One region of the Mesorhizobium sp. WSM4829 genome, then DNA from elsewhere that is predicted to be linked to it. Evidence: riboswitches for the same ligand, from Rfam matches in the RefSeq annotation. Region 1 holds a riboswitch; the other holds the start of a gene.
The links. Region 1 has a riboswitch for cobalamin ahead of AC0L17_RS02270 (aromatic ring-hydroxylating oxygenase subunit alpha). Riboswitches for the same ligand answer to the same signal wherever they lie in the genome.
Positions count from the first base shown of each region.

Region 1 (3,394 bases):
GCGGAAGATGATCTCCTCGGGCTTTCGCGCGCAGTTGACGAAGCCGACATCTGTCCATGGCGCGCAGTCGTTCAGCCAGCGCAGCATCGACATCATCGGCGTCACGCCTGAGCCGGCCGAAATGAACAGATACTTGGCCGCTGGATGGCTGTGCAGCGAAAAGTCGCCCGCCGGCCCATAGGCCTTCACGTGAACGCCGGGTGTCAGATTGTCGAACATCCAGCGGGTGCCGAGGCTGCCGGCCTGCGCTTTCACCGTCACCGCGATCGAGAACGGCCTCGACGGCGAGGACGACAGCGTATAGGTCCGCATCATCGGGCCCTCGGTGGTCGGCAGTTCCAGCGTCACGAACTGCCCCGGTCTGTAGCGGAACCAGGTCTGGTTGTCAGAGCGGAAGGTGAAGGTCTTCACGTCAGGCGCCTCGTCGCTGACGCCGATGACTTCCAGCACCTGGAGCCTGTCGTTCCAGGGCGCCATCTCGTCGAGATGGCGGTAGAGGCCAAGGTCAGTCATCGCATTCATCCCCTTGAGCTCGTTCAGGCGACGCTGCGCAGCGCCGGCCGCCCGGCCTCGGCAAGGCGCGGCCCGATGAAGGAGGCGTACCATTCGACGAACTGGATGACGCCGCCCTCATGCAGTTCCGAATAGGGGCCGGGCTCATAGGCCGGCGACAGGATGCCGAAGGCGTTTTCCTCGACAATGCGACGGTCCTGGTCGTTGGTCTCGGTCCAGACATGGGTGAGTTCGGCGAGGTCGTAATCGACGCCTTCGACCGCGTCCTTGTGGACAAGCCATTTGGTGGTGACGGCCGTTTCCGTGGCACTGATCGGCAGCACGCGGAAGGTGACGGCATGATCGCCGAGGATATGGTTCCAACTCGTCGGATAGTGATAGAGCAGCAGCGAGCCGATACGGTCGGTCGAAACGCTGTCGGAAAGGTTCTTCTTCACCGCGCGTCTTCCCGTCATCGTGTAGCTGACGGCGTCGCGCAGCAACGGCGCGCGGGTGGCGCGATACTGCCCGGCCGGATCGATGCGGAACTTGCTCGGCAAGCCCGCCGCCTCGCATTTCGCCCAGTGCGCGAGCATCTCTGGATCGCTGTCGGCGCCCTGCACGCCGGTCACGGTCGGCGCTTCCGGGAATGTCTTGCAGAGTTCCGGATGGTTGCCGGCGCAATGGTAGCACTCGCGGTTGTTCTCCCAGACGAGCTTCCAGTTGCCCTTCTCGACGATGGTCGATTCGAAGGCGATTTTTGCCTCGCGCAGCCGGTGCGGCAGGAGGTAAGGCTCGATCATGGCGCGCATCGGCGCGAAGTCGGCCGGCTCGTTGGCCAGGCAGATAAAGATGTAGCCGCCAACGCTTTCGCAAGCCACCGGCTTCAGGCTGAACTGGCTCTTGTCGAAGCCGTCTGCCATCTGACGAGCAAACAACAGCCGGCCATCCAGCTCGTAGGTCCACTGGTGATAGGGGCAGACCAGCTTCGCCGCAGTGCCCTTGTCGGCATTGCAGACACGGCTGCCGCGATGCCGGCAGGAATTGTGGAAGGCATTGATCTTGCCTTGCTGGTCGCGGACCAGCACGACCGGATAGTCGCCGATCTGGGCGGTGATATAGCTGCCAGCTTTCGGCAACTCGCAATCGTGGCCGATGAACAGCCAGTCGCGATACCAGATCAGCTCCATGTCAAGCTTGAAGAAATCTGGATCGGTGTAGAAGGGCTGCTCGAGCGAATAGCCTTGCCTGCGGCCGTGCAAGAGCCTCAGCATGTCGTTGCGCGCGTCCATGTCCTGTCCTCGTGTAAGGACTGAACTGGTGGTGATGGAGGGAGGACCGTTTGCACGCCGGCGACAGGGCCGGACGTGCATCATCCACCTCTTGACCGCCCACCGCGATCAGTCGAGTCTGAAAATCTCGGGCTGGTTTCCGGGCTCTGGAGTGTCCTTGCGGACTCGTCGCGACACCTTCCCAGGCTTGTGGCCCAGTGGTCTCCCGTTGCGACTTGAACTCCACCACCGTTGCGGGGGCAGCGCCGGGTTCTGACCGGCTTCCCAATTCTCCGCTTCGTCGTCACCAAGCGGCACCTGAGATGGCGTGATCTAATCATGCCGGCCGGCTGACTGCCGGCATGAAAGCGACATCGTATCCATGCGGCGCGACACCGCCGGCGAAACCTGCAGGTTTATATCTGCAGGGCTGAAACCGCACTTTGTCGGCGGCCATTGTCGGCTGCCGTGACATCGAATCCGACCCGCGGCGGAAACCAGGAAGGTTAACAGTTTACAAAAGTGACTATTAGCCGCTTCTAAAATCGAACCGAACGGTTCGTTTCTGTTGACAATGCGTGCAGCACGCTGTGAACGCAAATTCGCCAATCCGTCAAATCATGAATGGCTAATTTTGAATAAGCTATTGAAAACAAACCATAAAACCATGGTAGTAGATGTCTCTGGTACAATTTCAAGGTGTAGATTCTTGGTCCACACGGAACAACTTCGTGATTGGAATCCGCCGAATGGCCTTCCCACATCGGGGCTGTCCGAACGACGCGCGCATCCTCCCAAGACACGCCGCTAGACGGACTGAAGACCAAGATACTGGAGTACTAAAATGAAAAAGATCGCTCTTGCTGCCGTCGCCGTTCTGGCCATCACCGGCAGCGCCTTTGCCGGCAGCGACCATTATGGGTCCGACGCCGCCAACCAGCCGACTGCTTCGGTCGACAGCTCGTATACGGCCTCTGTCCAGACGCCGGCTCACGCTGAAAAGCAGCCCGTTGGCCAGGGCGCCGACCGCAACCTTTTCGGCAACAATTAACAGCTGGTCCCAAACAGCAAAGTGGCGGTCCGCCGCTCGGGATCTGAGGAACTCAGGAGTATTTGAAATGAAGAAGCTCATTCTTGCCACCGCCGCCATTGTGGCCATCTCCGGCAGCGCTTTTGCCGGCAGCGACAACTTTGGATCGAACGGCGCCAACCAGCCGGCCGCTGCGGTCGACAGCAACTCGTACACGGCTTCGATTGGGAATTCGGCTTCGGCGCAGAATCCGGTTCCGGCTGACGAGAAACCCGTCAACGGCAGCGACCGCAACCTGTTCGGCAACAACTAACAGTTCGTTCCAACAGCGGCGGCGGCATTTGCCCGCCGGGCTGGCGGAACCAAGAAAATCCAGGAGTTTTGAAAATGAAGAAGATCGTTCTTACCGCCGCCGCGCTTTTGATTGCTGCGGGCGGCGCTTTTGCCGGTAGCGACAACCTTGGCAGAACCGACATCAACAAGCAGGCGACCATCAGCGTCGACAACACGCAGACTTCTTCGGTACGCAATACCGGCTCGCCGGTCTACAAGCTGCTCAACTCGTCGGGCGACGTACAGAAGTCCGCCCCGCAGGGCAGCG
Region 1 covers NZ_JBVVQJ010000001.1:496,675-500,068, forward strand. Annotated here, with positions in the region: partial or broken gene AC0L17_RS02265 (FAD-binding oxidoreductase) at 1-513, opposite strand, end outside; gene AC0L17_RS02270 (aromatic ring-hydroxylating oxygenase subunit alpha) at 537-1,784, opposite strand; cobalamin riboswitch at 1,898-2,100, opposite strand; gene AC0L17_RS02275 (DUF680 domain-containing protein) at 2,608-2,814, shown strand; gene AC0L17_RS02280 (DUF680 domain-containing protein) at 2,882-3,106, shown strand; gene AC0L17_RS02285 (DUF680 domain-containing protein) at 3,181-3,394, shown strand, end outside.

Region 2 (3,394 bases), on a different contig from region 1:
CGCATGTCCGAGCGCAGCAATCACGTCGCTCAACGCTATGACCGTCGATCCATAGGCGATCGACAGCAGAGCAAGAGCGGCGATTGCTGCCACTCCTGCTGCCATGGCCAATTCGAACGCCCTGTGGCGCAAGCTCAGAAGGCTTCCGGGTGCATCGCGCCGGCGATCTTGCCGATCGCCTCGATGTTGGCAGGTCCGGGGGTCAATTCGGCATAGCGCAGCGCGACGAAGCGCTCGTTCCTGACCGCATCGGTCTCCTTCATTGCCGGATGGACTTTGAGGAAGTCGAGCAGTTTCCTGTAACCGCCGCCGTCCTGATAGTCGAGCAGGATCAGGAACTGCGGATTGCGGGAAGCGACCGTTTCCCAGTCCGTGTTGCCCCAACTCGTCTGCATGTCGGCCATGATGTTGTCGCCGCCGGCAGCGGCGATCATGGCGCTGGGGATCGCGAACTTGCCTGATGTGAAGGGTTTGTCTTCGCCGGAGTCGTAGAGAAACACCCGCGTCCCCTCGCGGTCGCCGACCTTTGCCGTGATATCGGCGAGTTGCGCTTTCCAGCCTGAAACGAGTTTTTTCGCCTCGGCTTCCTTGCCGAAAATCCTGCCCAGCTTTTCGATGTCGCCGTAGAGCAGGTCCATCGAGGCGGCGGGGCGGTTGTTGTCGAGATGGATGCAGCTTTCCGTCAGCACCAGCGTCTTGATGCCGTGCGGCGCCAGCGTATCTGGCGTTACCTCGCCGCCCGGCTTCATGCCGTAATACCAGCCGGCGAAGAAGAAATCGGGCTCGACTGCAACCAGGTTTTCGAGCGTCGGGTATTTCGGCGCAAGTTCCGGAATCGCGCCCTGCCCGGCCTTGAATTCCGGACCGACGTTGTACCATCCGGTGATGCCGGTCAGGCCGACGATCGACGGTTGCAGCCCCAGCGCGAAGGCCATCTCGGCCATGTTCATATCCTGGATGACGGCGCGCTTCGGCGCGGCGTCGAACGTCAGCGGCGTGCCGCAGCTGTCGACTGTTACCGGGAAAGCGAAGGCGGTCTGGGCAAGCAGGAGAGAGGCAAAAGGCAATGCGAGGCGTTTCACGGGTGTTGCTCCTTGGTTAGATCAGAAGAGGCACGGTTCGGGACTTCGAACACCGTGAGTTCGCGGTCTTCGGTCGGATGGCGCAGCCGAAGCACGTCGACGCCGAAAATCTCGCGGATCAACTGCTTGGTCAGCGCCTCGCGCGGACCGGCGAGTGCCTGCAGGCGGGCCTCGTTCATCACCGCGACCCTGGTGGCAAATGGCGTGACCAGCGACAGATCATGCAGCACCGCCACGACGGTCATGCCAAGCTGCGACACGAGTTCGAGAAGTTCGCTGCGGGCGCGCGGATCGAGATGATTGGTCGGTTCATCGAGGAACAGGATTTTCGGCTCCTGGGCGACGGCGCGCGCCAGCTGGGCGCGTTGCCGCTCACCACCCGACAGCGAGCCGATCGTGCGGCCGAGCAGCGGCAGCAGGCCGGTTCTGCGAAGCGCTTCGACGACGACGTCGCGTTGCTCGCTCCTGCGTCGCCAGCCGGCATGCGGGACCCGCCCAAGTCCGACGTAGTCGATCACGGCAAGCCGCGGATCGGGCTGATCGGTCTGGCCGACGACCGCCATGTGCAGCGCCCGCTCGGCGGCCGGAAACGTCTCCAGCCGGCGTCCGGAAAATCTCACATCTCCCGCGCTCGGCCGCAGCGTGCCGCAAAGCATGCGCAGCAGCGTCGTCTTGCCGGCGCCGTTGGGGCCGATGATAGCGAGGCGGTCTCCCGCCGCGACCGAAAGGCTGACCGCACTGACCAGGCGCTGGCCATTCGCCGTGGCGCTCAGTTCACGCGCTTCAAGAAGAGGCTGGCAGGCGTCCAACTTACCGTCACTTTCTCAATGGCGACGGAAGGAAGCTGGACCGGCCAACAAGACCGATGTCCACGTCTCCTCCCGGCACACCCCGTCCGGTCAACTCGTGCGATGGCAGGTCTCCTGGCTCGCGGGTCCTTGCGCCATCCTGCCTTCCCAGCCTTGCCGGCCAGTGGCATTTTCGGATTTTGCTCGCCGCTTACAGTTGCGGGGGCAGCCACGGCCTCGATCCGAAGATCTCACCGTGTTCCCTTTTCACCCCTCGCCTTTCGGCTTGAGGACCATCAGTCAGCCACCCTAGTTTTCCGCCAATCCCAGCGCAATAAGTTTCCGGGGTTCGGAGTGCCCCGCGAGCAATGGTCTTGTCAGAACGAGCATACCGAATCCCGTAATGTAATAACGTTACTACTTAAAAGACAACGCCTGCTCCCGTCAAGCCCTTCGCCCAACGCCTTCGACTTGCCGACCAGCGTCGCATTGCGCGGTGCGCAATTTCGATCAAACTGCCTCCACCAGGAAGCGATACCATGACCTGGCCAATGCGCAGTCCCACAGCAAGGAGCCATATGAACCCGACCGAGAAAGCGCTGTGGTTCGTCGAAAGCCATCTGCCGGAGGCCATCTCCCTCGACGATGTCGCCAACAGCAGCGGCGTGTCGCGCTTTCACGTGACGCGGGCTTTCGGCGCGGCGACCGGCCGTTCGGTGATGGGCTACCTGCGTTCTCGCCGGCTGACCGAGGCGGCGCGCAGGCTCGCCGCCGGCGCACCGGACATCCTCTCGGTCGCGCTCGACGCCGGCTATGCCTCGCATGAGGCTTTCACCCGTGCCTTCCGCGACCAGTTCGGCACCACGCCGGAACTGGTGCGCGCGCAAGGCTCGCTCAAAAACCTCGATCTCGTGGAGCCGATCCTGATGGACCAGTCCTTCCTCACCAATCTCGAGCCGCCGCGTTTCGAAACCAGCCGGCCATTCCTCATCGCCGGTCTCGGCGAGCGCTACAGCTGCGAAACCAGCGCCGGCATCCCGATGCAGTGGCAAAGGTTCGGCCCCTATATCGGCAACATTCCAGGCGAGGTCGGCGACATCGCCTATGGCGTCTGCGTCAACGGCGACGATGCAGGCAATTTCGAGTATATCGCCGGCGTCGAGGTGTCCGATTTTTCGGACCTGCCGAAGGAGTTTTCGCGCGTACGCGTGCCGGCGCAGAAATACGCCGTGTTCGCCCATCGTGACCACATCTCGACCATCCGCCGCACGGTCAACACGATCTGGAACAAATGGCTGCCTGCCTCCGGGCACAAGATTGCCGACGCGCCCGAGTTCGAGCGCTACGGCCCCGAATTCGATCCGCGCAGCGGCAATGGCGGGCTGGAAATCTGGATACCGGTCAAAGGGTGAGGAAGGGCCTCCGCCTTATCTTGCCTTCTCCCCTTGTGGGAGAAGGTGGCCGAGCGAAGCTCGGTCGGATGAGGGGTGCTCCAGCTTGGCACCGCCGGCACTCCGGCCAACA
Region 2 covers NZ_JBVVQJ010000050.1:1,431-4,824, reverse strand. Annotated here, with positions in the region: partial or broken gene AC0L17_RS30705 (FecCD family ABC transporter permease) at 1-105, opposite strand, end outside; gene AC0L17_RS30700 (ABC transporter substrate-binding protein) at 135-1,082, opposite strand; gene AC0L17_RS30695 (ABC transporter ATP-binding protein) at 1,079-1,891, opposite strand; cobalamin riboswitch at 1,979-2,183, opposite strand; gene AC0L17_RS30690 (AraC family transcriptional regulator) at 2,449-3,282, shown strand.
Region 2: another riboswitch for cobalamin. It lies ahead of AC0L17_RS30695 (ABC transporter ATP-binding protein); the one in region 1 lies ahead of AC0L17_RS02270 (aromatic ring-hydroxylating oxygenase subunit alpha).